One region of the Robertmurraya sp. FSL W8-0741 genome, then DNA from elsewhere that is predicted to be linked to it. Evidence: riboswitches for the same ligand, from Rfam matches in the RefSeq annotation. Region 1 holds a riboswitch; the other holds the start of a gene.
The links. A riboswitch is a leader RNA that binds a small molecule or an ion and turns the genes downstream of it on or off. The one in region 1 is predicted to bind FMN.
Positions count from the first base shown of each region.

Region 2: another riboswitch for FMN. It lies ahead of NST02_RS10535 (ECF transporter S component); the one in region 1 lies ahead of ribD (bifunctional diaminohydroxyphosphoribosylaminopyrimidine deaminase/5-amino-6-(5-phosphoribosylamino)uracil reductase RibD).

Region 1 covers NZ_JBBOQG010000001.1:3,903,413-3,919,593, reverse strand. Annotated here, with positions in the region: gene NST02_RS19145 (YhgE/Pip domain-containing protein) at 1-1,547, shown strand, start outside; gene ribH (6,7-dimethyl-8-ribityllumazine synthase) at 1,869-2,336, opposite strand; gene NST02_RS19135 (bifunctional 3,4-dihydroxy-2-butanone-4-phosphate synthase/GTP cyclohydrolase II) at 2,378-3,574, opposite strand; gene ribE (riboflavin synthase) at 3,602-4,240, opposite strand; gene ribD (bifunctional diaminohydroxyphosphoribosylaminopyrimidine deaminase/5-amino-6-(5-phosphoribosylamino)uracil reductase RibD) at 4,222-5,340, opposite strand; FMN riboswitch at 5,472-5,617, opposite strand; gene NST02_RS19120 (GNAT family N-acetyltransferase) at 5,701-6,078, opposite strand; gene NST02_RS19115 (DNA adenine methylase) at 6,315-7,181, shown strand; gene NST02_RS19110 (type II restriction enzyme) at 7,159-8,445, shown strand; gene NST02_RS19105 (DUF1538 domain-containing protein) at 8,719-10,215, shown strand; gene NST02_RS19100 (P-II family nitrogen regulator) at 10,205-10,873, shown strand; gene NST02_RS19095 (DUF3231 family protein) at 10,932-11,948, opposite strand; gene NST02_RS19090 (TetR/AcrR family transcriptional regulator) at 12,306-12,908, opposite strand; gene NST02_RS19085 (hypothetical protein) at 13,029-13,247, opposite strand; gene NST02_RS19080 (YnfA family protein) at 13,419-13,739, shown strand; gene NST02_RS19075 (sensor histidine kinase) at 13,894-15,144, opposite strand; tRNA gene NST02_RS19070 (tRNA-Gly) at 15,996-16,069, shown strand.
Region 2 covers NZ_JBBOQG010000001.1:2,170,738-2,186,918, reverse strand. Annotated here, with positions in the region: gene NST02_RS10550 (RecQ family ATP-dependent DNA helicase) at 1-569, opposite strand, end outside; gene NST02_RS10545 (helix-turn-helix domain-containing protein) at 559-1,620, opposite strand; gene NST02_RS10540 (ferredoxin) at 1,913-2,161, shown strand; gene NST02_RS10535 (ECF transporter S component) at 2,735-3,313, opposite strand; FMN riboswitch at 3,666-3,848, opposite strand; gene NST02_RS10530 (manganese-dependent inorganic pyrophosphatase) at 4,033-4,965, shown strand; gene serA (phosphoglycerate dehydrogenase) at 5,135-6,709, shown strand; gene NST02_RS10520 (M23 family metallopeptidase) at 6,754-7,776, opposite strand; gene NST02_RS10515 (GerMN domain-containing protein) at 8,318-9,547, opposite strand; gene sigX (RNA polymerase sigma factor SigX) at 9,522-10,073, opposite strand; gene NST02_RS10505 (ATP-binding protein) at 10,621-12,393, opposite strand; gene NST02_RS10500 (response regulator transcription factor) at 12,390-13,106, opposite strand; gene ccsB (c-type cytochrome biogenesis protein CcsB) at 13,329-14,516, opposite strand; gene resB (cytochrome c biogenesis protein ResB) at 14,549-16,181, opposite strand, start outside.

The DNA.
Region 1 (16,181 bases):
CCGAGCTCGAACAGCAAAATGGTGCAGTTGAATTTGTTGCCCCTAAGGGAAAATTTTATTATCAAGGAAATATTGATGAACAATCCTTACCATGGAATGTTTCCGTGTCTTATCTGTTAGATGGAAAAATGATTTCCCCTGATGAGCTTGCCGGAAAAGACGGGCATGTTCAAATCAGGGTTCAGACAAATGCCAATGAGGAAGTAGACCCTATATTTTTCCAAAACTATTTATTGCAGGTTTCACTTTCTTTAGATTTAGAGATTTATCGAAATATTGTGGCACAAGATGGGATGATTGCAAATGCGGGAAAAAACAAGCAAATCACCTTTACAGTGATGCCTGAAAAAGAAGGGGACTTCCTCGTTGAAGCTGATGTTCAAGGCTTTGAACTAGAAGGCATCGATATATCAGCAGTTCCATCATCAATGGCCATTGATTCCCCAGATATCGATGAAATGGTCGGTGACATGGAATCCCTAACAGATGCAATTGAAGAGCTCCATAATGGAGTTGGAGAACTTGATACAGGTGTCTCACAAATAAATTCAGGAGTGAAAGAGCTCCGTACGGGTTCTGAACAATATCAAGATGGAATGAAGGCAGTCGCCGCTTCATCCTCTTCATTAATTGATGCGTCAAAGCAAATTAATGAAGCTCTTGTAATGTTGAATCGATCGTTAAGCAGTAATTCAGAAGAGATGGACCTTGGGGAATTGAAAAAGCTTCAAGATGGACTGCACCAAATAGCGGGAAGATTAAAAAAAACGTCAACAGGTTTAGCTACGCTAAAGAAAAATTACGCTATTTCATACCAAACTTTAGATGGTGCGATGAATGCTATTCCAGCACAAGAAATTTCCGAAGCACAAATCCAAGAGCTATATGGTAGCGGTGCTGATCCCGATGTATTAGACCGATTGCTGGATACCTATTCTGCCGCACTTAAAGCAAAAGGCACTTATACAGCTGTCAAAGCTGCTTTTGATGGGGTGAATTCTACATTAGAACAGGTTAGTGGAGGTCTTCTAGAGATAACGACGCATCTTGAAACAATGGCAAAAGGAATTTCTTCTTCCCTAGAAAATAACGATATGGCAGATTCATTTGTTCTATTACAAAAAGGAATTAGCGATCTTTCAGCGAATTATAAAAAATTCCACTCTGGATTAGTCGGTTATGCAGGTGGGGTAAGTCAATTATCAAGCTCATACGGCATGCTCAATAGTGGTATTGCTGATTTGTCAACTGGGACCGGCGAATTAGAAAGTGGTGTCAGTGGGCTCCACGACGGTACTGGGGATCTAAAAGATGCGACAAGTAATATTCCAGAGCAAATGAAGGAAGAAGTTGAGCAAATGATGGCTGAATACGATAAGTCTGACTTTGAAGCCGTATCTTTCATGTCAGGGGAAAATGAAAACATCAATTCTGTCCAATTTGTTTTAAAAACAGAAAGCATTAAATATGAGGAACCTGAAAAGGTTGAAGAATTGGAGGAAGAACCACAAGGATTCTGGGCTCGTTTGTTAAAACTTTTTAAGTAATCAAATGATATGAGTTTAAATTCGAAGGCACGAATTGAGAAGCCTTCATTCAATATAGTAAAAGAAAGTGGAGATAAAAGATTTCTTTCTCTCCACTTTCTTTTTGAGCTAAGGCGATATAAGGGAGAGCCGCAATTATTCACAAAGCACTGCAACAATAAAAGGTACTCGAATAAAACTGATAATAAACAGCTCATTTGAACGTCAAGTCCGTGTTTTTACGTGGAGCTCCACAATCGACTTTAAAATCCCCATAAATTTCTTGTTAAATACCATAGCTATACTTATTCGATGGCATCTTTCTCGAAAGCTGAAAATCGTTTAATTGAAATGCTGATAAAGATTTCCCATTTCAATGGCTCCAACAGCTGCTTCATAGCCTTTGTTACCCGCTTTTGTTCCGGCTCTTTCGATCGCTTGTTCAATTGAATCTGTAGTAAGGACACCAAAGATAATCGGTGTACCACTTTGCATTCCAGTAGCGGCAACACCTTTTGCGACTTCACTGCTGACATATTCGAAGTGAGGTGTTGCTCCTCTAATGACTGTTCCAAGGGTGATAATCGCATCAAAGATTCTTTGGTCAGCTAATTTTTTAGCAGCGAGAGGGATTTCAAAGGCTCCAGGTACCCACATTACGGTAATATCTTCATCCTTAACACCATGCCTTATTAATCCATCCTCGGCTCCAGCCAATAGTTTACTCGTAATAAATTCATTGAAACGAGATACAACGATTCCAATTTTCAATCCAGTACCGACTAAATTTCCTTCAAGTATTTTTGCCATGATCGATTCACTCCTATAAAAATTTAAAATATGTGTTCAAGTTAATCAATGGATAGTAAATGTCCAAGTTTTTCTTGCTTCGTTTTTAAGTAGCTTACATTTTCTTTTTTTGTTGGCATTTGCAGGGGAATTTGTTCCACTACTTCTAAACCTAAACCTGCAAGACCTGCGATCTTTCGTGGGTTATTTGTTAATAAACGCAGCTTTCGAACACCGAGATTTCGCAAGATTTGCGCACTGGTTCCATAATTTCTTAAATCAGCTTGGAAACCCAGTTTCTGATTAGCTTCGACGGTGTCATAACCTTGTTCTTGAAGTTTGTAAGCTCTTAATTTATTTATGAGTCCAATGCCTCTGCCTTCCTGTCTCATATAAAGTAGAATTCCGCGGCCTTCCTTCTCAATTTGTTCCAGAGCAGCATGTAGTTGCGGACCACAATCACAGCGATTTGACCCAAATACGTCACCTGTTAAACATTCTGAATGCACTCTTACAAGAATTGATTCATCTTCCCGAATATTCCCTTTTATCAGGGCGACATGTTCCTTGTTATCTGTTTTACTTGTAAAGCCAATTGCTTCAAATTCTCCAAATTTGGTAGGGAGATGTATTTCAACATGACGTTCGATTACTGAATCGTGTTCAAGTCGATACTTTATCAATTCTTTTATTGTAATTATTTTCAAGTCGAATTTATCCGCCAATAGCATTAGATCGTCAACTCGTGCCATTGTTCCGTCATTATTCATCACTTCACAAATGATGCCTGCTTGTTTAGAATTTGCTAATCTAGCTAAATCAATAGCTGCTTCTGTATGTCCAGCTCGACACAAAACTCCTCCCTCCTTGGCGATAAGGGGAAAAATATGACCTGGCCTTCTGAAATCATGTGGAAGGGAGTTGTCATCAATTAGTTTTTTCACTGTCAATGCTCGTTCATAGGCACTGATTCCTGTTGTTGTATTTATATGATCAACACTGACGGTAAAGGCGGTCTCATGATTATCAGTGTTATTTTCAACCATTGGCTGAAGTTTAAGCTTCTTCGCAGTGGATTCTGCAAGGGGAACACATATGAGTCCGCGTCCTTCCTTTGCCATGAAATTAATCATTTCCGGTGTTGCAAATTCTGCTAAACCAAGTAAATCTCCTTCATTTTCGCGATCTTCATCATCACAAACAATAATCATTTTTCCTTCCTTTAAATCTACTAATGCATCCTCGATTGAATGGAACATCAATTTATTCCTCCTTTCATGGCAAAGCTACATAAAACCATTTTCCTTTAGTAAATCAATGGAAACCCGCTTTATTTCTTTTGATTGAAAAAATGAAAATAAATATTTTCCAATCATATCGAATTCAATATTGACCTGATCACCGATTTTTTTAAGCCCAACTACACTTTCCTTAACTGTATGAGGGATAAGAGAAACTGTTAATCGATTATGCTCATTCCCAAATATCGTTAATGATGTACCGTCAAGAGCAATTGAACCTTTATATAAGGCGAGATGGTTGAATTGATTTGGGAAAGTAAGCTCAATGTAAATGGCGTTTTCCTTTTGTTCTCTTTTCGAAATTTGTCCAACGGTATCTACATGTCCAGTCACAAAATGTCCTCCGAATCGTCCGTTTGCTGCAAGTGCACGTTCTAGATTCACTAAAGAGCCTCTTTGCAACATAGATAAAGAGGTGCTTTTAAATGTTTCAGGCATGACATCAACAAAAAAGGAAGTCTGGCTAAAATTTGTGACGGTTAAACAGACGCCATTTACGGAAATACTATCCCCGATGTTTAAGCCTTCAAGCACCCTTTTTCCTTGAATGGCAAGAATGAGAGTATTTCCTTTAGATTGAATGCTTTCAATCCTTCCCAATTCTTCTATGATTCCGGTAAACATAAGACAGGTTCCTCCTTTGTAAGAGGTTTTGCTGTGATTTTGATATCTGATCCAAGCTGATCGACGGCAATGAACTGAAGCTGCATTCCATTCTCTACTAGCTCGGCACCAACACCACTAATAAAAGGAATCGCATTTCTGCCGCCAATGATTTTCGGAGCGATATAAGCTACAACTTGCTGAAAAGCATTTTCTGACAAAAAGGAGGCATGAACTTCTGAGCCGCCTTCTACTAAAACGGACATGATGTTTAATTCACCTAATGTAGTCAAAACTTCTTTAATGGAAACTTGAGCATTATTTTGTGTAAAAATAGTGATTCCTTGATCTTCGAGCTCTTTTTTTCGCTCGATATTAATTTGCTTTCCTGTAAAAATGAATGTCCTTGCTGAACGATCTTGTATAACCTGTGCTGACATGGGTATTTTTAGTTCAGAGTCTAAAACAATTCGAATGGGATTTTTTCCACCTTGGGGTCGTCTGGTGGTTAAAAGAGGGTTATCTTGTAGGATCGTGTTGATTCCTACTAAAATTCCATCATGCTCATGGCGAAGCTGATGGACATCTTGACGTGATTCAGGAGAGGTTATCCATTTGCTATCTCCTGTTTTAGTTGCTGTTTTTCCATCAAATGAAATGCCTGCTTTAATCGTTACGAATGGAGTGTTCGTTTGGATAAAGTGAAAAAATTTCTCGTTAAGTTGTAGCGCTTTTTCCTCGCATAAACCGACTTCTACCTCAATTCCAGCCTGAATAAGCTTCTCAATTCCTTTGCCTGAAACAAGAGGATTTGGGTCTAGCGTTGCAATAAATACTTTTTTAATCCCTGTTTGAATGATCAGATCAGCACACGGTGCGGTTTTCCCATAGTGGCTACAAGGCTCAAGAGTAACATACATGACTGCTCCTTTTGCATCGTTGCCTGCAGAATGTATTGCATGAACCTCTGCATGAGGAGTACCAGCTTTTAGGTGTACACCGGTGCCTACTAATCTTCCATCCTTCACCAACACGGCACCGACACTAGGATTGGGACTTGTTTGACCCAAAGTAGCACGAGCTAAAGAAAGTGCTATGTTCATATATTCACAATCATTCATTTTAAAGTAAAGTTGCCCCTTTCTATAAAAAATTCTCCATTGAAACGAAAATATCCCTTACTAAATGATAGTAAGGGAGAAAAATAGCAGCACAAATAAACGTCAAAACCAGCTTTTTTTGAGCATTTAACATATTCCTTCTCCCATCCAGACTATTACTGTCGGCTTTGGAATTTCACCAAATCCACCGTTTCCATATATGTGAAAACGGGTCACGGACTAAGAGGTACCCCTCATCACCGCCGGTTGGGAATTGCACCCGACCCCGAAGGAAATCCTATTCAATTAAAGAAAGCATAGCAGAATAAAAACCAGACAACAAGTATTAACAATCGAGCGTCATTAATTTACTATTTTTTATTATTGAATGTTGTCCTTAGAAAAAACATAGCTTACCTTGCGATAGCCCATTTTCTCTTCATAAAAACGATGAGCATCCAATCGTTGTAAGCCGGAAGAAAGTGAAACAACATCATAACCATTGTCTTTTGCCCAATAATGTACATAATTGAGGAGAGTTTCACCGTATCCTTTTGAGCGATGATTGGAATCGGTGACTAAATCACATACCCAGATGAATTTTCCGTTATAGAGAGTAATCATCGGCATGAACCCCGTGACAGCTACAATTGTTTCATCTTCAAGAATCGCAAACATGCGATAGTTTTCCTTATCTTTTGCCTCACCAATAAGTTGAAGATAGGTCTCTAAATCTAAATGAGTTCTAAGCTGATTCATGACAGGAAAGGCATCCACCCAATCCTGCTCGGTACACAATTCTTTTACTGTAGTGGTGTTTGGCTGGTTCAATTTCATCACCTCCATGAGCCTAAACTTATTAAACCATAAATAGATCGTGGTTATACAATATAATTTTGCAAAAATGATGGAGAATCCCTCATTTATTTGTCCAAGCGAACGTGATATGATAGGTAATAGAATTTGTGTTCGTATTTTGAGGAGTTGTAATCAACATGGAAAAAGCAGGGGAAAATATACAACCTCAGCCTTTTTTGAAGTGGGCTGGCGGGAAGCGACAATTACTTCCTGAGATTAGAAAATATATCCCAACTGATATCGATACTTACTATGAACCGTTTATTGGGGCGGGAGCAGTTCTGTTGGATTTACAGCCGAGGAAGGCTGTTCTTAATGATATTAATATCGAGCTTGTGAACGTCTATGAAGTTGTGATGAATCATGTAGATGAGTTAATAAAAGAATTAAACAAGCATGACAATGGCAATAACAGCGGCTACTTTTATGAAATACGTAATCTGGATAGGAATAGGGAAGACTATAACAAGCTTTCTCCTGTGGAAAAAGCAGCGAGAATGATCTATCTAAATAAAACATGCTTTAACGGATTATATCGAGTAAATAGTAAAGGTCAGTTTAACGTCCCTTTTGGAAAATATAAAAACCCGAAAATCGTCAACGAACCGGTGCTTCGCGCTGTTCATCATTACTTAAGTATGAGTGAAATCACGATTTTAAATACTGATTTTGAGAAGGTAGTTGAGGCTGCAAAAGAGGGCGATTTTGTTTATTTTGATCCTCCGTACGATCCAGTATCTGATACGTCTTCTTTTACTAGCTATAGTTTAGATGGCTTTAGAAGAGAAGATCAAATAAGATTGCGAGATCTTTGTGTCCAGTTAAATAAAAAAGGGTGCAGGTTTTTATTAAGTAATTCTGCGACTGACTTTATTAAAGAGATCTATCAGGAGTTCCACATCGAAATTGTATCAGCATCGAGAAGCATCAACTCTGTCGCATCGAAGCGGGGCAAAATTGATGAAGTGTTGGTGATGAATTATGAGCCAAACGAAAACAGATAGAGCTTGGGAGATCTTATTTGATCGGCACCACATTCTCCAAAAAATTCAGCAAGATGGCTTTTTTGAAATTCAAGCGAAAGAAATCAAAGAGGTTCGAGAGCCAAGACTGATGGCTAAGTTTGACCACTTTAGCCATTTGCCAAAGTTATTTAAAGAACATGGTTTGTCGATTTTGCCTCTCTCTCGCTCAAGCTATATTATTGGAGAATTCAATGTTTATGAGAAGGTGAAGTATAATCCAAGACTTAAGCCGATTCAAGTTGATTTACCAAGTATGATTACGACAATTGATCCTGCAAATCTCTATTCAGAAAGCTCGGCTCTCCATTGTGCTCATGTGACTGGAATGATGGAAAGGATTCTTGGGGAGTCATCCTACCAAACGATTTCAGGAAGAATGTCGTCTAAAGAATTTAATTTTAATATTCAAACGAAACAGGGAATGGAGCGTTTTATTGAGATAAAAAACTCGCAAATTGAAATTGATGGCGGCTATGAAAGCGAACATCAATTCATGATTGTGGAAGCGAAAAATGAGACGGTTGATGATTTTTTGGTAAGGCAGCTCTATTATCCCTACCGTTTATGGAAAGAGAAGACGAATAAAAAAGTAATTCCTGTGTTCTTTACCTTCTCTAATGATATCTTTAGTTTTTTTATTTATGAATTTACTGACCCGAATCGCTATAACTCATTAAAGCTAATCGAGCAAAAGGATTTTATTATTGCTCATGAAGGGATCGTACACGACGATATCATGGGAGTATTTCGTTCTGCTCAAAACGTTCCAGAGCCTGAGATTCCATTTCCTCAGGCAGACTCATTTATGAGAGTCGTGGACTTGCTAGGGTTATTGGTGGAGAATGATCTAAGCAAGGAGCAAATCACTTTAAATTATGCTTTTGATGAAAGGCAAACGAGCTATTATACAAGAGCTGGTATGTATCTTGGTTTAATCGAAACGTACAGGGATGGGAATAAGCAGGTAATGTTTCGTTTAACCCGAGCCGGTAGAGAGATAATGGGGCTGAAGACAAAAGAAAAATTCTTGAGATTGACCCGATCTATTCTTATCCATGAGCCTTTTAGGCAAGTATTAGCCGAGTATTTTGAAAAGGGAACCCTACCTGAAAAGGCCCGAGTCGTAGAGATAATGAAAAAGTCTCAGTTATACAATGTTCATAAAGAAAGTACATATTTCAGAAGAGCATCGACCGTTATGGGCTGGGTGAACTGGATTTTACAATTGCCAGAAACCTATTAAAATGTATGCTTTTTGTAAGTGGTCATGGATGTAAATAGAGACATAATATTACTAAAATAATCCATCTTTATGCGATAATAAAGATGGATTATTTTTTTCATAGTTGAATGAATCTTTTATGAAATCTGTCAGTTTGGTAGACTTATATGTTTAAATCGCCGGTAGAAACTTTTTTTGTTTGTATTTTGGAAAGAATACTTTTTCCGCAATGTGAATCAACCTTCATTACTCACTGTTGTTACTTAATTAATGCATGAAAGGAATGAACTCTATTTGAATGTTCTAATCTCCAAGTTTAAGGAAGTTTTATATGCGGTTCTTCCGATCACAGTAATTGTGTTGATCCTGAACTTTACATTAACCCCTCTTGATAATGCACTATTAATTATTCGATTTACAATTGGTGTGATGTTGATTATTATCGGTTTATCAATCTTTTTATTTGGCGTCGATATTGGGATAACTCCAATTGGTCAGCTAATGGGGAAATCATTAACAAAGACAAACAAAGTATGGATTGTCATGATTGTCGGTTTGCTGCTCGGTTTTTTTATTTCAATTGCCGAGCCAGACTTACATATTTTAGCTGGGCAGGTCGATTTTGTTACTGCAGGCCTTATTACAAAAATGAGCATCGTCATTATTGTCTCTATAGGAATAGGTGTTCTTATTGCTACAGGGCTTGTCAGAATTGTTTATAATTTCCCCTTATATAAACTACTAACGATTTTATACATAATCATTCTTATTTTGTCATTTTTTACAACTCCCGAATTTTTAGCGATCTCCTTTGATGCTTCCGGCGCAACAACTGGTGCGCTTACCGTACCATTTATTTTAGCTCTTGCCCTAGGGGTATCTGTTATGAAAAAGGATAGCAAAGCGTCTGAACAAGATAGTTTTGGCCTTGTAGCTATTGCATCAACAGGGGCAATCATTTCCGTTATGATTATGAATATTATATCGAAGTCGGATAAAATTACAGGCAGTTTGGAAGAACATGGTGAGCAATCCTTTTCAATACTAGGGCCATTTTCACATGAATTTCCGATCATAGCACAAGAGATTATTATTGCTTTGCTTCCGATTCTGATTATTTTTCTTTTATTCCAGAAATTTTCTTTTAAAATGTCGAGAAAAGAGGTAAGGAAAATTGTCACCGGATTAGTATTCACTTTTATTGGTCTTGTTTTCTTTTTAGTTGGTGTGAATGCTGGTTTTATGGATGTAGGGAGAGCGATTGGGCAGTCTATTGCCTCTTTGGATAGTAAAGCATATCTTATTATTGTCGCATTTGTATTAGGATTCGTTACAATCTTGGCCGAGCCAGCAGTCCATGTATTAACGCATCAAATAGAAGATGTAACAAGTGGATATGTAAGGAGAAAAGTGGTACTGTTTTCACTTTGTATTGGCGTAGGAGCTGCTGTAGCTTTATCAATGTTAAGGATCCTTATTCCTGAGCTTCAGCTTTGGCATTATCTTCTCCCAGGATATATTTTAGCGATCGGAATGACCTATTTTGTTCCAAAGTTATTTGTAGGAATTGCTTTTGATTCTGGCGGAGTGGCATCAGGACCAATGACCGCAACTTTCATATTGGCATTTGTCCAAGGTGCAGCAGAGGCGATGGAAGGAGCCAATGTTCTTGTCGATGGATTTGGGATGATAGCTATGGTTGCGTTAACGCCTTTAATTACTTTACAAATTGTTGGAGTTATTTTTAAATTAAAATCAGTGAAGAGAGGTGTGGTGAAAAATGTCCAGTAATTCTGAAATGAACATCTTTGAACAGGTTTGTATCATTGTCGACTTTGGCAAGGGAAGCAAGATTTTGCAAACAGCAAAGAAGCATGGGATTTCAGGAGGAACTGTTTTATTGGGCAAAGGGACAATCAAGAACCGCCTCTTGGAAATGTTAGCAATAAACGATATAAGAAAAGAGATTGTGATTCTGGTAGCTGATAAAATAACAGTAAATCAAGCTATTGAACAACTGGTCCATAAATTCAAATTGACAAAGACGAATCAAGGCATTGCATTTACAACCTCTGTTGGTCGCGTTATTGGTGCAAGAAGCTGCAAGAGTGCTCAATTAAATGAAGGTAGAGGTGCAGAAGAAAGTATGTATCATGCTATTACCGTTATAGTGGAAAAAGGAAATGCAGGAGATGTTATTGACGCCGCAACCGAAGCAGGTTCTAAAGGAGGCACCATTATTAATGCTAGAGGTTCTGGTATTCATGAAACGAGTAAATTATTTTCAATGGATATTGAACCTGAAAAAGAGATGGTATTAATTTTGTCAAAAAAGGAAAGTACAGATGCAATCGTTTCTTCCATTCAAAATAAACTTAAAATTGATGAACCAGGAAATGGTGTTATCTTTATTCAGGATGTAAATAAAACTTATGGATTATATGAATAATGATATAAAGGCGACTACTCGATTAGATGTGGTCGCCTTTTAATAGTGATTGGTTATCTTAAATTTTTTTGCTATTTGCTAAAAAGTCGCGATCAATTGCCTCAGGTAGTTTTTCAAGCCAGCCGTGCTTCACCATAATGTTATAGCAGATAGTTCCAGCCTGCATGGCGTGGTTAAAAACTTTTTTATAATTTAAGATAATATCTGTTCTAAGGCTAGCGCCTAATGAAGCACCGTAGTAGGAGAGTGCGGTATTTACGAGAAATGCGGCATGGAACATCATTAATTTATCAGAAAATGGGCTTTCAGTGGAGCTAGTAATTTCAGCATCCCATTTTTCAGGAATTGGGAGATGATCCTGCTCTAATATCGTATTAAAGCTCTCAGTGTCTTTGTTTGCCAGCTTTACATTTTTTAACATAAAATCGCGAACGTCCTCTGTTTTTGCCACTTGACTGAAGGCCAGACTTAAAGTTCGCACAAATCCGGTTTTTTTTGAATTAAAGAAAAGATTACTTATTTCCGTAATATTGAGCGGTCTTTTATCGCCAATTAAATTTGATAAAAAACCGGTGGAACTGGTAAATTCAGTTCCGTTAGGAGAAGGGACAATCGGAACTGGGGAATATTTTGGGTATGTTTCAGCTAATTTTATGATCTTTTGAAAGAGATCTTTAGATGACTCTAGACATTCGAAATAATAATTTTGAATATCCGTTCGTTGCGAATTGGTTATAGCTAAACTGTAAGCAGTTAAGCCGTGAATAGTCATAATATATGAATAAAATAAGAGAAATTGATCTGAGAATAAGCGTGGAGCTTTTAAATTGACATCATTTTCAGTAAATCCAATGGGAATTTGGAAGTCGGCATTTTTTAAAAATTCTTCAATATTTATTATATGTTTTTCAGCCAAACGCAAAGACCATTTTATTATCGATTTAATCTCATTATCTTCAACAATTCTCAAAAAGTATTTATACATACAAATCGCCATACTATCTCCCACATACTGCAACCAAAGTGCTGATATTTCCGCAGTGGTTAATTGTTGCTTTTTTTTAGAAGCTCCCAAAATACTTACCTCCAATTGATGTTTAATTTAATCAGTATGAAGTTATTTTATGGGAATAGCGATGAACTATACGGATAAATTGTGGATCATTGTTAGAGAAAAATGGAGACTGAGGAAGAGTTAGAAAACGAGAATATGTTAGGCAAGATATCATCGTTCTAACGCTAATCATTTCTTGCGCACACTTGCAATGTTAAATAAGCCACATTCAAATGATTCAAAAGGGGTGGGGAGTGTAAATTTAAATAATGCGAATACTGCGCCCCAAACGTTGCTCTGTTTTTCATGTGAATTCGGGTACTAGGGCGCAAAACCTCGGAGCTAATTAGATGGTCAACATAAGAGGAATCGATAACTTTATTCTTTTATATGTGAGTTAATGCCATCAAAGATGACTTCAAGTGAAGCAATGATCGTTGTTTCAAGTTTATCACGTTGATCATTGTGGTAAAAGTGTTTATTTAGGACATGAAAGTAAATGCTGACGATTAAGTCTGCCACCAAAGCAGTGTTTAAGTCACTATTTGCCTTTTTACCTTCTTTTAAAATATTTTCATAAATATTTGCTAAGTCACGGCGATTTTTAGATTCTAACTCGTAAACCTTTTCTCCACCTTCAGAGATCCCCTTTAAGGCGGCTTTGGCACTGAAGGCAGATTCCTTAACACCACGTATATCTTCCATAAGAACAGCAATAATTTTTTCCTTTGTGTTCAGTGAAACGGGGAGTTGTTCGGCAAATTCTCGTAATACCTTTATTTGATTTTGACCAAATTTTGCAACAATATCTTCCTTTGATGAAAAATAATTGAAAATAGTTCCTTTGGATACACCAGCTAATTCACAAATTTCTTGCAGTGTTGTATTTGCTACGCCTTTTTCTTGAAAAAGTGTCATTCCTGCTTCATAGATTCTTTCTTCCATTTGTTTCTTCTTATTAGCAGCTCTACCAAGTTTCATGTTATCACCACATTTTTCTAATAAGATACATAGTTTAATGATAAGTCTTTTATAAACATCTTTCTTTAACTATATACTTTTTTGAAAATATTTCTAGTGGTACGTATTTATTAATCAAGCCTATCGAGTAGTTCTTTGGGTTTTACCTTGCTCATTTCTCCACATTTCAATATGGGTGAAAATGGAGAAGAGGAGAAAAAAATTCATGATCCATACATTCAAAAAAGGTCGCATACCTCCGAACTCGATAGAATGATAGCCTTTAAAAACCAACACAATATATGCTTCAAGAAATACAAGAACAAATCCACCAGCAAAGGAAAATGCGGTTTTGATCATGATTTTCGCGCTCCTCTTATCAATAATTGTACAGAGTATAAATTGTATACACAATTTATACTCTGTACATATCATATAATCAATTTGTGAAAAGATCAATACGTTTTCCATCTTTCACATATCTGTCATAATGGAGAAGTCGATATTCAAAGATAGGGAGAGGGTTAAAAAATGGCTTTTATTTTATTTCTATTGGCAGGTTTAGCAGAAATTGGTGGAGGTTATTTAATATGGTTATGGCTGCGAGAAGGCAAATCTTTTTATTTGGGCATTTTAGGTGGACTGGCACTTGCTTTATACGGAGTAATAGCTACTTTTCAGAATTTCCCTACTTTTGGTAGGGTATATGCGGCATATGGCGGTGTTTTTATTATTCTTTCGATTCTTTGGGGATGGGGAATTGATCGGAAAACACCAGACTTATACGATTGGCTGGGAGGAGCGATTTGTATCGTAGGTGTGATGGTGATATTATTTGCCCCGAGGCAATAAAAAATAAGGATGCTGTCCTTCTATGAGGGACAGACGTTGGAGAAGGGTATCCAAGAGGTTGTCCTTTTTTGTACAACGGATTCTTAACAGCATCCTGAAAAAATGTTCAAAACTTGCCAGAGAACTATATGTTTTGAGGCATTTTGTCGGTATTTCAAGCAAAGGATGGAAAGCTTAATGTAATAGAAGTTCCAATCTGTTCCTCACTATTTACTTTAATATTGCCACCCATTCCTTCAACAATTCGAAAGACTACCATCATCCCGAGTCCAGTTCCTTTCTGCTCTTTTAAAGAAAAATATGGTTCTCCCAAGCGAGCTAAATGGGCGGGACTCATCCCTTGACCAGTATCGGTGATATGGATGAATGTTTCATTGTATTTGGTAGCGGTGACAATCGTAAGTGTCCCTCCAGTGGGCATAGCCTCGATTGAATTTTTACATATATTCAGTAAAGCCTGACGAAATTTATGAGGCTCACCTTTGATTTTATCAGTATGGAAAAAAACAATTTTCATATCAACTGAATGTTTCAATGCAAGCGGGGAAATCAGGTCTCTGCATTGCAAAATTTCCTTATCAATTTCAAGCGCGTGAAGCTTTTCTGGATGAGGATTGGCAAAAGTAAGGTAGTCATCAATGATGACCGCCGTCCGAGATGCTTCATCTAAAGCAAGTGAGGCATAGATTTTGCATTTATCTGGAACGTCCCTCTGTTCTAAAATTAATTGAAGAAAGCCAATTATTGATGTTAACGGGTTGCGAACTTCATGACTTATACTGGCAGCTAGATGGCTGACAATTTCCATTTTTTCGTTTTTGATTGTTTTTTGCTGTAATATACATGTTGTTCGCAGTAGTTCAGTAAGATAGGTGACAAAAAAGGTTGCAGCAGTGAGTACAAGGGAATAAATGAAAAATGTCTCAATGGTATGAAAACCATAGTAGAATGATGGAATTAATAATGCCAAAATGGAATATAGAAATGCGAGAAACGTAGTGAAAAATAATCTCCATTTTATTGGTTTTTCTTCGAACCGAGAAGAGAGGCAGAAGAAAATAAGACTAAAGCATATGACAAGCAAGGCTGTTAGCCAAATTCCATCCCCACCAATTGGAATGCGAGCTGTAATAAGGAGTGCTCCTAGCCAGAGTGTTACCTTTTTACCGCCATAAAGGCTTCCTAATAGGAAAGGAATAAATCTTAGGTCATAAACAAAGTTTTCTTCAATCGCAATTGCTAATAGCAGGCTTAGAATAATTAATATGGAAGAAAAAAATGCAAGAACCGACTTTTGGAAACGGGGTGAAATCCTTTTTTGTTGATTTACTACCACCATATTATAAAATAAAACTAGAACTAGAATGACGAGAAGATTTATGAGCAAGCCTTTAAGCAAAGTCATGTATCGAATCCTCCGTTAGACCTGTGTCAATGCTACTAATTCTTATTTTAAAATATTGTCACAATATTTTCAATAATCATAGAAACAAGCAAAAAACCTATCATTTTTCGACATTTCTTCTGTAAATTCTATTGACGACAAAAAAAAACAATGATATATTGTTCTATGTTATTATTTTTGAAATAAAATTAAGTAAGCTGTACGATGCGGGTGTAGTTTAATGGTAAAACCACAGCCACGAGCAAAGCATCAATGAATGAACGACGAGTTGCCTCGACGACAGTGCTACAAAGAAAAGGCGAGAAGAGTTGGAGGCATGTAAGGCCAGAGCCGGGGAAACGAAAAAAAAATAAGAGTATAAAAAAAATGCGGGTGTAGTTTAATGGTAAAACCACAGCCACGAGCAAAGCATCAATGAATGGGCGACGAGTTGCCTCGACGACAGTGCTACGAAGAAACAGCGAGAAGAGTTGGAGGCATGTAAGGCCAGAGCCGGGGAAACGAAAAAAATAAGATTATAAATAAAAATGCGGGTGTAGTTTAATGGTAAAACCACAGCCACGAGCAAAGCATCAATGAATGGGCGACGAGTTGCCTCGACGACAGTGCTACGAAGAAACAGCGAGAAGAGTTGGAGGCATGTAAGGCCAGAGCCGGGGAAACGAAAAAAATAAGATTATAAATAAAAATGCGGGTGTAGTTTAATGGTAAAACCACAGCCACGAGCAAAGCATCAATGAATGGGCGACGAGTTGCCTCGACGACAGTGCTACGAAGAAACAGCGAGAAGAGTTGGAGGCATGTAAGGCCAGAGCCGGGGAAACGAAAAAAATAAGATTATAAATAAAAATGCGGGTGTAGTTTAATGGTAAAACCACAGCCTTCCAAGCTGTTGTCGTGGGTTCGATTCCCATCACCCGCTCCAATACATATGTAACGCAGTATTTCGTTTCAATAAGAACGAAGTATTGCGTTTTTATTATGCTTTAGGAATATCAAGTGCAGATGAGCATCATTTGGCTGCTGTTCTTCTCGCA
Region 2 (16,181 bases), 1.7 Mb from region 1:
GATAATTTTAATACTTGTGCAATATCTGCAACCACTTCTTTCGTAGCTGTCGCTGTCAATGCTAACGTAAGTGGATTACCAAGCTGCTCTCTAATTGTTCCCAGCTTCATATAATCTGGACGAAAATCATATCCCCATTGTGAAATACAGTGGGCTTCGTCGATCACAAACAAAGAAATCGGCAACAATTGTAACCTCTGCTTTATTTCATCGAGGTTCAACATTTCAGGGGAAATGTAAATAAATTTATATTTTTCTAACTGGCGTAAAGCCTTGATTCTCTCTGCGCCTGTTAAAAATGAATTGAGCGCTATTACTCTTTTTTCACCTTGCATTTGCATTTGCTCGACCTGATCTTGCATGAGCGACAAAAGCGGTGAAATGATCACAACGATACCTGAAAGTACATATCCTGGAAACTGGTAGCACAATGACTTCCCTGTGCCAGTAGGTAAAACGGCAATGGTATTTTTCTTGTTTAGAACAGATAACACAACCTCTTTCTGTCCGGGCCGAAACGTAGAAAAGCGGAAATACTCCTGCAACTTTTTTTCTAGCTCAAATTTCATTATTTTCACCAAACCTGGTCAAAACTAATCGGATTTGAAAATAGGTTGCTTCTGGAACCAATTCACGAATCCGTCTTAATTGTTTAGAAGTTGCCTGTTTATGTGCAGCCATAATCTGTTCTATTATTTCCTTCCCTACAAAAGGTTCAATTTGAAATGTATGCATTTGAAGAGCAAGTTCAACAATATGATCCTGTATTGTACTAACTTTCAACTTTCTGATTTGAGCGATCTGTTCGAGTGAAAATCCTTTATTTAAGAGAGCCAACGTTTTCTTACTTGTATCTGTTAAAGGTAGAGCTGTTTCAATATCTGTTATAAGCGACGCTAAAAGCTTAAATTTCTTCGGTTCTTTTTGAACTCTAGACAAAATATAATGTAGCAATGCCTGAAATTGAAAATGATACAATGTTCGCTCTATTTTTAAATACTCACTTGCCTGTTTTTCCGTCAAACCAATTATCTCAAATCCAGTTAAGCGAATGACAAAAACACTTGGATCGATCTCGCGGCTATCTTCCAAAACATGAATAAGTTCTTTATATAGGCTATCACTAAGTTCTTTGCGATTGAATCGATTATTGATAAGATAATTTTTCAACCAATTGAGCAAAGGTTTCTTTCTCTGAATGGGAATATAATTTCGATCTTGATTAGCTAAATGTGAAGTTACTTGAACCAATAATGATATCCTCTGCCAAAAGATGTTAGCATATTGGAAGTCCCAACCATTCAAATAGGATAAAAACGGATAATTTTCAGACTCTCTTTTCATATACGCTAAACCATTGCTTGTGAGCTTATAATACTGATCATTTGTTGCAGTAACTAAATTTTTCCTTTCAAGCTCCTCAACGATCTCTTCAAATTGCTTTCTTGTTAGGAAATCACATGTTTTATAAAATTGTGCAATTTGGAAAAGATGAACATCTTGTATGGTCTGGGAAGATTTTTTTCCACATAGGAGATGATATAAAGAGTATATTGTTCTCTCGTCATTTATTTTATGTAAACAGAAAAGAACGACAAAATATATAAATGGAGTTGGCATCCTATCACCCTATTACTATATTTTGAAAAATAGTTCCTCATGGGAGAGCAACAACACGTTTTTAACGGTATTCTTTAATATCATAATTCGACGTGTTTCCCCATTTATTTTAACATGAAAACGTAAGAAAGGCTCCTATTCCGTTCCAAAACGTTGTTATGATAAGCATTCTCATTAATTTTATATTGAAATGTTACTCATACAGTTTTACAATAAAGAATGAGGGAATACGTTTCAGAAACTTTAATGAAATGTATGAAAATAAATGTTTAATTCATTGGGAGGTTTTTACATGGCAAAATATACAATTGTTGACAAAGAAACATGCATTGCATGTGGGGCTTGCGGAGCTGCTGCGCCAGATATTTACGATTATGATGATGAGGGTATCGCATTTGTAACGCTTGATGATAACGAAGGAATTGTTGAAATTCCAGATGTTTTAATAGACGATATGATGGATGCTTTTGAAGGCTGTCCAACTGATTCCATTAAAGTTGCAGACGAACCATTTGATGGAGATCCATTAAAGTTTGAATAGAAGTAAAGCAGCGCAGGAGCTTACTCGTCGTCGTTACTAGCTAGAAGGGACTGTCTTTCCGATATAGGAAGCCTGAATAGCGACAGCTGTTCTTGATTGACTAATCGTAGGCAGTGAATGTCTAAAGTTTGTTAGGCTTTGGCTACTTGCGCCAGTTATAGATACACGTTTCGAAAGGGTGCTCTTCAACTAAGCACTCGATAATTTCCGAATCAAAAGAACGGATTGTCAACAAAAGGTAGTGAGAAGCCCTTCTCGCTACCTTTTGTCATTTTTTTGTTTCGGAATGGTGGGAAAAAGGCTGATTTCCGCTTTTCGGGGGCGGGCGGTGAGCCTCCTCGTCGCTGAAGCTCCCGTGAGGTCTCATCAGTCCCAGCTAAATCCCCCAGAAGTCAAGTGCCGCCCGCGAAAAAGCGGCCACCCCGAGTGGAAATCTAACCACATGGATATTCTATCTATATTTAAAATAAAATAGGCCGTAGGCAAACTCGAAATCTCGAGTTTGCCTACGGCCTGAAACTCCTCTCACAAAAAGAGAGGACTTTTTCTTTTAGAGACATTTGTTATTCCTATTTATATTCGATATGCTCTCTGTTTTCCAATCCAAGTGTTCATTCTAGTGAAGAGAAGCATAAAGACGATTGATATTAAAATCCCTTTAACAATATTGAACGGAAGTATACCGGCGACAATCATTTGCCTTGTTTCCTCACCGGACATGGCCGGGAACCCCATAAACATTGTATAAGCTGGAAGGATAATAAAATAATTTAAGACGCTCATGACAACAGCCATCAATATCGTTCCAACAATTAATGCGTAGGTCATACCTTTTTTCGTTTTTAATTTTTCATAAATATAGTATGTTGGAATGACGAACAGAACTCCTGCCACGAAATTCGAAAAATGACCTACAGGAATACCTGTGTCACTGCTTGTCAAAATATAATCCAACACATTTTTAAATAATTCAACCAGTACCCCAGCAACTGGTCCAAAAATTAATGCAGCGATTAAAGCAGGAATATCACTAAAATCGACCATTAGAAATTTTGGAAAAGGTGGTAATGGGAAGTTTAGAAGCATCAGAACAAATCCAATACTGCTTAACATTCCGATTGAAACTAAAACTTTGATGTCGTACTTCTTCATTTTCCTCTCTCCTTTTAAGGATCCATCTCTCCTAAAGAAGAAAGGTTCAGCCTTACTAAGCTATGCCCATTGATAAGGAACAGCAAGATGCTCACAACCTAGTTGAATCCATTTCTCAATAAATAAAGTGAAAAAACGCACAACCAATTCATTCTACTGGATGATAAAATGCAGTTTTTTCATCGAACAATGGATTAATGCTCGATTTTATCACATTATTTCGAAATGGCCAGATGTTTTAAATCCTGAATATTCCCTCCAAAAACAAACTCCCCCAAGTTTTTACTTGAGGGAGAATAAAACGGCACGCTTAATAAACATTCAAACTAGCAAATTTGAACGCTTGCAGAACCTCCATCTTCTCCCATCCAGACTATACTGTCGGCTTTGGAATTGCACCAAATCCTGCCAAAGCATTTCGTTAAGCTCAAGAAGAAACTTCTTAAATTCACTTATGCTTATGATTGGCTCGCGGGCTCAGAGACTAACACTCATTACCGCCGGTCGGGAATTACACCCTGCCCCGAAGATAGACCAATATTTAATTACACCATTATTATAGCGTACTGAAGCGACTTTGTGAAGAAGTTAACCTTATGCTCGATATTTTTTGTTATTTTCATCGATTTTATGGTAAATTATAATAGTAATTTCATAAAAAGATAGGCATTTTATCGCCTCAGAAAAAACCATAAACATTTATATAGAAGGAGATAAAAATGGATAAAATACTTATTTTCGGTCACAAAAATCCAGATACGGATACCATTTGCTCAAGCATTGCATATTCTTATTTAAAAAATCAACTTGGTTTGAATACCGAGCCTATCCGCTTAGGTGAGATTAACGGAGAAACTGAGTTCGCTCTAAAAACATTTGAGCAAAAAGTGCCACGATTTGTTCAAGCCGTATCAGCAGAAGCTAGCAATGTGATTTTAGTTGACCATAACGAGCGCCAACAAAGTGCAGATGACATTAATGATGTTCGTGTTTTAGAAGTTATTGATCACCACAGAATAGCTAATTTCGAAACTAGTGAACCGCTCTACTATCGAGCTGAACCGGTCGGCTGTACGGCGACGATTCTTAAGAAACTGTTTAAAGAAAATAATGTAGAAATTGAAAAAAATATAGCCGGGCTAATGCTTTCGGCAATCATTTCCGATTCTTTGTTATTTAAGTCGCCTACATGCACGAATGAGGACATTCAAGCTGCGCAGGAACTGGCTCAAATAGCAGGTGTAGATCCGCAAAAATATGGTTTAGACATGCTTAAAGCTGGTGCTGATTTAAGCAAAAAGTCAGTTGAACAGCTGATCTCCCTTGATGCAAAAGAGTTCCAAATGGGGAATAGCAAAGTTGAAGTTGCTCAGGTTAATACTGTGGATATCGAAGATGTTCTCTCTAGACAAACCGAAATTGAATCGGCTCTGGAAGCTGTCATCACTGATAAGGAGTTAGACTTATTTGTCTTTGTCATCACAGACATATTAAATAGTGATTCTACCGCTATTGCTCTTGGTCGCTCAGCTGATGCTGTCGAAGAGGCTTACGGTGTGAAATTGGAGAATCATACCGCCTTATTAAAAGGGGTTGTATCCCGTAAAAAACAAATTGTCCCTGTTTTAACGGATGTGTTTAACAAAAGATAAATAACATAAAAAAGAGTCGTAGGTGCTAATGCCTACGATTTTTACTAATTTATGACACCACTTTCAAGAAAGCGTTTTCTTCAGATAACGAACATTAATTCTACATTGACATATTAATATTCGTTTTGTAAAATAATCAGAAAATTGATAATTAGTAGGAGATGTTCAAATGTATCGAGTTTTAGTAGCCGATGCGATTAATGCAGAAGGCTTGCAGCCATTATTAGATTATGCTGATGCTCAAGTAATTGAAAAAAAAGTAACAGACACAGAAGTTAATTTGAAGGAAATTGATGCCATTCTTGTAAGAAGTGCGACGAAGGTAACCGAAGAGCTCCTTGAAAAAATGCCTCAATTAAAAATTATTGCACGAGCGGGAGTCGGAGTTGATAATATAGATGTTAACGCTGCTACAAAGCGAGGGATTATTGTTGTCAACGCACCAGATGGAAATACTATTTCAACCGCAGAGCATACGTTTGCAATGATGGCTTCTCTATTGCGCAATATTCCTCAGGCGCACGCATCTGTTAAAAATTTGGAATGGAAAAGAAATGCATTCGTTGGAAACGAACTTCATGGGAAGGCATTGGGAATTGTTGGATTAGGCAGAATTGGAGCAGAAATAGCAAAACGCGCGAAAGTATTTGGAATGACAGTCCTTGTTTTTGATCCGTTTCTAACAAAAGAAAGAGCAACTAGTCTCAATGTACAGAGCTGTAGTCTTGATGAAGTCCTTGAACAGGCAGATATCATCACTGTCCACACCCCTCTTACTAAAGAAACGAAAGGCCTGATTAATGAAACCGCAATGAAAAAAACAAAAAAAGGTGTCTATTTTCTTAATTGCGCCCGCGGTGGCATTATCGATGAGCAAGCATTAGCTGTCTATATCGGAAACGGCCATGTTGCTGGTGCAGCCTTAGATGTTTTTGAAGAGGAGCCACCAGGAGAACATCCACTCTTGAAATTTGATAATGTCATTGTGACACCACATTTAGGCGCTTCTACGAAAGAAGCCCAATTAAACGTAGCCACACAAGTCGCTAAAGAAGTAAGAACCTATTTTGAAGATCGTCCAGTTACAAACTCCATTAATCTTCCAGCGATGTCCAAGGATATTTATGAAAAAATTCGACCGTTTCACCATTTATCAAAGCAGCTTGGCTCGATCTTATCACAATGTGTAAAAGAAGGTATCGATGAGTTATCTATCAATTACTCAGGTAGCGTTACTGAACTCGAAACCTCCTATTTAACAAAAGCTCTAATATCTGGTTTCTTCAAAAACCGTATAGACGTACATGTCAATGAAGTAAATGCCCTGCTCACCGCAAAGGAGCGAGGCATTACAGTTGGAGAGAAAATTTCAACCAATTCGTTTGGTTATGCAAATTGTATTACTGTTACAGCCAAAGTAGAGAATAGACAATTTTCATTAAGAGGGACTTATATTGATCATTATGGGCCGCGAATCGTTCATATGAATGATTTTAATATTGATTTCCATCCCGAAGGAAATTTATTATACATTCAACATATGGATCGACCTGGTGTCATTGGCCGCGTCGGTAAAATATTAGGTGATCACGCTATCAATATTGCAACTATGCAAGTGGGTCGAAAAGAAATAGGCGGAGAAGCTATTATGGTGCTGTCCTTTGACAAACCACTGGACTCGACTGCTCTCCAATTACTATCTGAACTAGACGATATCGTCTTAATGAATCAAATTACTCTCTAATCTTATTAATGTTTATCGATCGGAGGAAAAACTCCTCCGATTGTTTATTGCTGCTTAATCGTTAAAATTTGCTGTGGCTGTATTATTTCGCTGCTTAAATGATTGATTTCCATCAGCTCTTCAACTGATAAATTAGCTTCTTCTGCGATACTAGTTAATGAATCCCCGGGTTTAACAATATATTGTTCTTCAGAGAGATCTTCAATAATTAATTTTTGTTCTGGAAGGATTACGTCATTTGCTAATTGGTTCGATTCCATAATCGTAACAACGGACGAATCGTATTTTTCGGCTAATTCCCATAAAGTATCTCCACTTTGAACGATGTGAATAATATCCTTGGTTGCCTCCTCTTCACTTTCTTTGTTACTCGCACTTTCTACCTCATCCTTTAAATCTTTTTCCTCACTAACTAATAATTGATAATCGTCAGTAGGTAGATATTTTGCTATATTTTCTTTAAAAGCTACACCTGCTTCCTCTACATCGCTCGTGTCCTCCATCACTCCTGCAACCTGAACATGATCTTTTTGCTGTACCATTGCTTGAACTGTTTCTCCTATACCCACGTCCCCAAGAATGACTACAGGGTTGAGCGAGTTCTCTTTATTAACAGTCCATTCCTTTTTATGTATTTCGAAATGTAAATGTACTCCAGAAGAACGACCCGTACTGCCCATTTCTCCAATTATATCTCCTTGTTTAACACTCTGACCTTCGTTTACTTTTCGTTTACTAAGATGGGCATAAACGGTTTCAAAATTATTTGGGTGTTTTACAAATACGACATGACCATATGAACTTGAATAATAGGATCTGCTAACAGTTCCTTCATCTACTACATAAATCGGTGTTCCTAATCCTCCAGCTATATCAATCCCTTTATGATGTCCACTCCGTGTTCCATATGTATCGGTTACAATCCCATCTGCCGGCCACATCCAATGTGACGCTGCTTCCTCTATATCAATTGTCTCTGCTTGAATATTTTTTCCTCCTATAAATAACAGGCTTATAAAAAACGCCATAATCCCAGCAATTAACAAACGCTTTGCAAAGTCTCTCATTAGAATCCTCCTTAATTTGAGCTTTTCCCTACACGATATGACAGCTTGTACGTTGTTAGAACTACTAATTAAGCGGAGTAAAATGAAAAACCTGTCAAATCCTCTCCTCGCTTTGTAAAATTTCTTTTTAGAAAGACATTTGTTATTATTTGGATAGTTTTCGTTTTTTTATACAAAAAATTATTGATTTACGGCTTAATTACAACAAAAGGTTGTCCAAAGACTGTTTCTTCAAAACTAAGTTAATCTTTTTAGCAGGCACAAAGTATACAAGCTTGCATACACCAAATCATAGTGACAGATTAACGCATCTAATGTAAAAGGTCCGTTTAATATCTCAGTTCCAGTCTACTTGAACAATGTTTATCCAAAGAAAAACAAGTGGGCCATTAGCCCACTTGTTAAATTTAGCAGGGCACTTTCAAATAGTACCCGACCCCACTTATCAATTTGTCATTTTCGGCGCAAGACAGACATTTTCAGCCAAAATAATGAGAAGTCTTAACGGAACGGAGGCAAAAAGACCAGCCTTCTAGAAATCTCAATTTAACAATTCCCTTTTATTAGGAGCAATCGGCACATTCATTTCCTCATTAAAGACAAATTTTCCGATTTTATCAAGCTTACTATACTCAATTTTTACTTTGTTATAATTAAACTCTTTCGCTGTTAGTAAAATTGCTTCAATTGTCTGAAGGATTGTTCTTGTGCTAGTCATATCAGATTCTTCATTTAGCTGTAGGGTTAACATCCCCTTCTCCCCGTGTATTTCTTCTATATCAATATCTTGAGGGATCGACGCACTTAACTGATGAGTATCAACATTTTCCTTCATCGCATTTAAGGCCGATTCAATATTAGTAAATGATTCCCCATACGGAACTAAATAAGGGACTTCTGGATTCACATTTGAATAGTAAAAATAGTAAGCATAATTTCCATCATCTGAAAGATTTAATCCAGAGAGTTCTCCTTCATTGCCCAATTCAATTCCTGGTTGATTATCTGTATATAATTCAATTCCCTTTAACCCTAAAGATTTCGCAGTTTTCTTAATAACAGATGTAAAAGCGATTTCGTTTGCAGAACCTTGATAAGTTTGACCACTTGGAACATTTACCTTTAAAATATTATCATTGATGACCGATAGTTCTACATTTTTTAATGGGAACGTCTCCGCAAGTCCCCATTCCTTTTCATGCAACTTTGCCATTGTCTCTGTGTACTGCTCAAAAAGAGACTTCCCCTTCTCCTTTTGTATGAGCACAGTTATAGGTACGATAATTTGATTCTGCTCATCTGGTATCGCAAAAGTAAGCGCATTTTCTTCCGCACCATCTACATCTTCAGCATATACGGCTGTGTACTCTTGATTAAGGTCAATAGTTGAAGAAGTCACTCTTTCTTCAGCAGCGTCATCACTAGTAGGGGTATCCTGATTTTCCTCAACAGCATTTTCATAGGCAATACCTGCACCCTCATCTTTGATTATATTCATCTCTGATCGTTCAGCTTGCTCAGTCGCATTTCCACTCTCCGCTGATTGCTCAGAGGAAGAATTTTCACCTAAAAGGTTGGGAGAAAGTACTGCTATTATTAAAACCACTGCAGCAGTAGCAACAGAAGGGATGATCCAGGAGCGTTGCTTTTTCTTACTCAATCTAAGCGAAATGTTTTGATATATATCACGAGGATCGCGATTGTCTTCAATCTTTGGCATTTCCCGTAGTAATTTCTCAAGCTGTTCATCGCTCCACTCTGATTTTCTCACTTGTTGTCCCCTCCTTTGCCATTCTTTCTTCCATTTCTTTTTTCAATACTTTTAAGGCACGATGTTGAGTTGTTTTAACCTTGCTTTCTGTCCAACCTAAAGCTTCTGCTGTTTCAATAATGGTCAATTCTTGAATATAACGCAATATGATAACCATCCTTTGATCAACTGTACAATGGTCTAAACATTGATATATCAATGAAATTTCCTCATTTTGCAGAGCAATTTCTTCAGGGATCGGACTATCATCTTTAATCTGGCCTGTAGTCCAATCAAACTTTTCAGCAATTTTCTGTCGCCAGCCTTTTTGCTTTCGGAAATAATCAATTGCTACATTTCTGGCAATTGAAAACAGCCATGTTTTTTCACTACTCTTCCCCTCAAAGCGGTCGTACGATTTTAGTACTCTTATATATACTTCTTGAACAAGATCTTCAGCTTGTTCCCTATTTTTCACCATATAAAAAATAAATTGAAAAACGTCATGATGATATTTTGAATACAGCTCATCAAAAACGGAGTCCATTGGTTTCCCTCCCCGTTCAACCAATTAGTCGTTATATTATCCACAAAAGTTACACTCATATTGTCGAAATTTTTGTATCTATGATTGTCCAAATTATTTATGTCGAACACCCAAGGACACTTCCAAAATTTCTCTTCTTTAAAGAAATACACTAATATCACTAATATAGTATTTTTCAATAAAAAAAGGAAGAAGTTTTGTAAAACTCCTCCCTTTTTTTAAAAGATGGTGATGAGCTATGATTCCATATATTTCTGTTCAATTACTTGCCTTCGCTCTTCGTATCTCCTTTATCTCAGTCGCCGTCCTTCCAGTTTGTACGGAGATGAGCAAGCCGCTTCCGCTTTTCTTTGTCCAGCTTCAGCGGCTATCTCCTAGCAAACTTCAGCCCACCTCCCTACGATAAGTCAAACTCGATTCGCTTTCGCTCATCGGTTTTCCTTTATCTCAGTCGCTGTCCTTCCAGTTTGTACGGAGATGAGCAAGCCGCTTCCGCTTTTCGATGTTCCTTGTGTATCAAGATGAGTCGGCAGTTTTCTTGTTGTTCTTATAAATTTCGAGGGATGAAAAAGGAAAATGTCGTTCCATGTCCATCTTTACTATGAACGGAAATATGTCCTTTATGACTCTCAACAATATTTTTGGCGATAGCAAGTCCTAACCCTGTTCCAGAACGGCCTCTTGTCCTTGCTTTGTCCCCTTTATAAAAGCGCTCAAAAACAAAGGGAAGGTCCTCTTCGAGAATGCCTTTGCCAGAATTAAATACTTCAATATGAAGCCCCTTCTCTTCCATTTTTCCCGAAACAACAATGATGCCATTATCTTCTGTATGTCTGATCGCATTATCAATTAAATTAGTCAAAACCTGTTCAATTCGATCTCCATCAAAATAATAAGTGGTCTCTAAATTATGGAAATCGCCTTTTAAATGAATTCCCTTTTCCTTCGCCAACCCATGGAACTTTCGAATAATTCGTTCCATATAGGGTTTCACTTCTATTAAACTAATATCAAGCTGTATGTGTCCTGCCTCCATTCGAGCAAGATCCAGTAATTCATTTACAAGACGGCCCATTCTTAATGATTCATCATAAATTACTCTTGCCATTTCCATCTTTTCCTCTTCAGATTCCGCAATTCCATCAACAATCGCTTCACTGTAGCCTTGCATCATCGAAATCGGCGTCCGCAATTCATGAGAAACGTTGGCAATAAAATCTTGACGCAGTTTATCGAGTTGACGTTCCTCGGTCATATCGCGAACGACTGCGACAGCACCACGAATGAAAGTATTATTATATAAAGGACTTACAATAATGACCCAAAACCTTCCTTGAACAGAGATTTCACCGACTTGTTCTTGTTCAGTATTAACCGCAAGCTTGAAAAGTTCCATCACTTCATAAGGAACTTCTTCCGCACTTCTTGATTTTCCATCCTGCTCAAAGTACCAATCCTGCAAAAACCTTTCAGCAGGAGGGTTCGTAATCAAAATTGTACCGTCACGATTAAATGTAATAACTCCATCGACCATACTGCTAAGGATGCTGGAAAGCTGCTCCTTTTCTTGACTGAGAGCATTAAGATTAAATTTTAACTGCCTTCCCATTTGATTAAAAGCAGTTGCTAACTCCCCGATTTCATCATTTGTTAAAATCGGTACCTTTGTGTCAAACTTTCCTCTTGCAATTTCGAAAGCTGCCTCCTTCATTTTTCGCAGAGGAGCATTAATTCTTGTTGCTAAGAAAAATGCAAAAATGGTTGTCAAAATAATAGCCACTCCAGCAGCAAGTAAAATAAATTTTTTTGTTGAATTGGATGTCTCTTCCATCACCGTTAAAGATTGCATGATAAAAACCGCACCCTGATCTTTACCTATCATGTTGATCGGTGTACCGATGATTAATAAGCGTGAATCCTCATCATAATTTGCCACTGGGTAATTGGCCATTTTTTTAACTGTCTTGCTTTCAGTAAAAACATTCATTAACTCAGGATCTGTTAAAAAGTAAGTCACTGGTAATCCGAAGTTTTCATCCATCGTAGGCGAAGAAAACGACTCTTGTTCATCAAAAATAATCATCGCCTCTGTCTTATCATCGAGAAGCTCCCAAGCCAATTGAAGTCCGATACTTTCATCCTGTTCTTCCAAAAAATGCGAAATACGTGTAGCTGTTTTTTGAAGGTTGCTCTCCGTCTCATTAATATGATAGTTTTCAAAGAATTCTAGCAGCATCACTGTTAAAATAAACAGGACAAATATAACAAGAAAAAGAATGGTAAACCAGAGCTTACCAACAACACTGCGCCAAAACATCATTCATTGACAACCTCAAACTTATAACCTACACCCCAAACTGTCACAATCATACTGGCAGCGTCCTCTGAAACTTTATTCAGCTTTTCACGTAATCGTTTAACATGCGTATCAACCGTTCGCAAATCTCCGAAGAATTCATAATGCCATACTTCCTTTAAGAGCTGTTCCCGATCAAATACTTTATCTGGAGACTTTGCCAAGAAATAAAGAAGTTCATATTCCTTGGGTGTTAGACTAACTTCTTTGCCTTCTGCCAATACTCGATGAGCATCATTATCAATTGTCAGACTAGGAAAAACAATGACATCTTTTGTTGTTGTTTCCGTTTGTAAATACGACGTACTTGATGACCTCCTTAGCAAAGCTTTCACGCGGAGTACTACCTCACGAGGGCTGAATGGCTTTACAATATAATCATCTGTACCCACTTCAAACCCTTGGACACGATTCACTTCTTCTCCTTTGGCAGTGAGCATAATAACTGGAGTAGCTTTCTTTTCTCTTAACTCTCGGCATACCTCAATTCCATCTTTTCCCGGCATCATTAAATCGAGCAAAATCACATCATAATCATTGGCAATCGCTTTTGCTAATGCCTCATTGCCGTCTTCAGCTTCATCAATTAAATAATCTTCTCTTTCTAAATACATTTTTAAAAGACGTCTAATTCTTTCTTCATCATCGACAACTAAAATTCTTACTTCTTTATCCATAATCGCTCCCCCTAACATATCAATTTTTAATACTTCCATTACAAATTCTAAAAAAGTGTTACGGACTTATCCTTCATTATAAACGATTGACTAAAAGTTAGACACTAATGTATATATGTTAAAACACAAGCCCAGCCTTGATTAAAAGCGCTCACATCTTGTTTTGAAAAATGCCTCCACAAAAAGTGAAGGCAATATATAAATTTCTAATAACCTTATTTCTTAACCAGCATAGGAGTGTAGCCCAGCAATGACTAAGTTAACGGCAATTAAATTAAACATGATGATCGCAAAACCAATAACAGCTAACCATGCAGATTTTTCACCATGCCAACCTTTGGCTAAACGAAGATGTAAGAAAGCCGCGTAAAATAGCCATGTGATCAACGCCCAGACTTCTTTCGGATCCCAGCCCCAGAAACGGGTCCAAGCGATTTGCGCCCAAATCATCGCAAATACTAAGCCACCTAAAGTAAACACCGGGAAGCCAATCAAAACTGAACGATAGCTAATTTCATCGACTAAATCAAGTTTAATGTTCTTCGTTAACGGCTGGAGGGCAGCTCCAATTCTTTTTCTCAGAATCAGTCTAATTAAAACATACAAGCCCAGTCCTACCACCAATGACCAAACTACGGTATTTAATTTTTTGGCATTTATAATACCAGGCACTTGAACCCATGGCTCGAAAGTTCCATCTTCAATTACCTTCCATTCGTTAGGTCCAATTACTGCCGGCATGCTATATTCTATTTGGTTTTCAGAACCATTTTTATCGATATAGCTGTAGGAAGCTTTGTAGTCTGTAATAGCAAAAGTAGACGTAACGGCAATAAATCCAACGACTGATACAATTGAGTACATAATCACTTCTAGCCAAAAAGTACTTTTGCTACGTTTTGTATGATCAATTGCTTTAACTAAATAAATAAGTGCAGCACCAAAGCTTACTGCGAGTATGGCTTCTCCTAGTGCAACAGTTGAAACGTGGATTTGGAGCCAATGACTCTGCAATGCTGGTATTAAAGGTGAAATCTCTCTTGGGAACATGCTTGCATATGCAATGATTAAAAGCGCAATCGGTAAAACAAACATTCCTAGAATCGATGTTTTATAAATAAAGTATATTAAAATAAATGAAGCAACTAAACACATTCCAAAGAACGTCGTATATTCGAATAGATTGCTTAATGGAGCATGTCCTGCTACAATCCATCTCGTGATGAAGAAGCCTAATTGCGCTATGAAGCCAATAATGGTAATAACAATTCCTATTTTGGCCCACTTATCAAATGACTTCTTTTCTTCAGCCAATCCTTTTTTTTGCCTAATAGCTCCTCCAAAAAAAGGAATGGCTACTAAGTATAAAATAAATGCTATTAATAGAAGGTTTGAACTTAAATTAGCCAACCTACTTCCTCCTTACTTTTTTGCATATTTCGCTACTCATGATTCCTATTTTTTATTTCGGAATCTTGGTTTTCTTTTTCTTGAAGCTGATCCAACGGTTCATCTATCCCTGTACCCTCTAATATTGTACTAATTTCTCGCTTAAGTCCATGCCAATTTTTATTGGTATGGGCAGCTACCCAAATTTCGTCGTTATTTCTTCTTAACCAAATTCTTCGATGATTCCAATATGAGCCTTGGGCAACCCCGATCATAAAGATAAAACCGCCGAGAGCAAATAGCCAGAGTGTTAAATCCTTGCGGACCGTTAAACCAGTAACATCATTTGTTTCAATTCCTGAGAAGCGAAGTTGGTATTCGTTATCGCCGAAAGGCTCAAGGTTTTGTTGGATGGCTACAAAACTGATTTCGCCTTCTGGCTTTTCTGGTGAGAACATTTTAAACACAAAGGCCGGATTATTCGGAATACGTGATTTCGTAGTCGGTTCTCCACTTTCGTTAAATTCAAAGTCTGGGAAATAGCTCATCACTTCCACCGAGTAACCATCGCCAAGGTCATACTTCGTTTGTGGATCATTTAATTCAATGGTAAGCTCTCCAAATTCCTCCTTGCTTTTTTTGTTTATCATCGTAAAGGTCATTGTCGATAACTCACCTAATCTATATTCTGTTTGATAAAGAGCATAGCCATCAAATTTCAAAGGCTCATTCACACGAATATTGTATTCTTTAATCTGTTCTAATTTAGCTTCTTCACCTGGAAGAGAATCGTCTGCTTTTTTATAAAGAATGACATCTGATTGGAAATTTTTCGGAACCATCCCCGCATTTTCAATTGCATCACTGAATGCTTCATTGTCTTTTTCCTTATCGTACACTTCAAGTGTAAATTCCTTATTCTCCAGATAATACTCCCCGTTTGTTTCAGGGATTACCTTCGTTTCTCCTTCCCTAATCCAGAGCATATCATCAATGTACATGCCAGGAACGAAGCGCAGTATTCCACCTAAAAGAAAAATAATTAATCCACAATGGTTGACATACGGACCCCAACGGGAGAAACGTCCTTTTTCCGCTAAAATATTCCCGTCTTCCTCACGTATTTTGTAGCGCTTCATCGCTAGATTTTCTTTTGCTTTTTCGAAAGAAGCGTCTATGTTCTCAGAAGCAGAGGTCGTAAACAAGCGCTGACGTTTTAAAAAGCTTTCATGTCGAGTCACTCGTTGCTTCTTTAATGCCCGATAAAGCGGAACTACTCGATCGATGCTGCAAATAACGAGGGAAACACCGATAGAAGCGATTAAAACTAAATACCACCATGAACTGTATAAATTATGAAAGCCAAGGTCATAATATAGCTTTCCAAGCCAGCCATACTGGTCTTCATAATATTCAGCCGCTGTCATGATAGTAGGAATATACATCTCTTGAGGAAATATCGTACCCAATGCCGATGCAATTAGCGTAATAACAATCAACCATACTCCTACCTTAACAGAAGAGAAGAAATTCCAAATTTTATCGACGATGGTTTTATTGTAAGTTTGAGAACGACGTGCACTTCCCTCATATCGCATATCGTGAAGCTTTCCCTGTGCTTTTTCTTCAATTAATGTTAACCCACATGATTCACAAAGCACCGTACCGTGTGGATTAACATGGCCA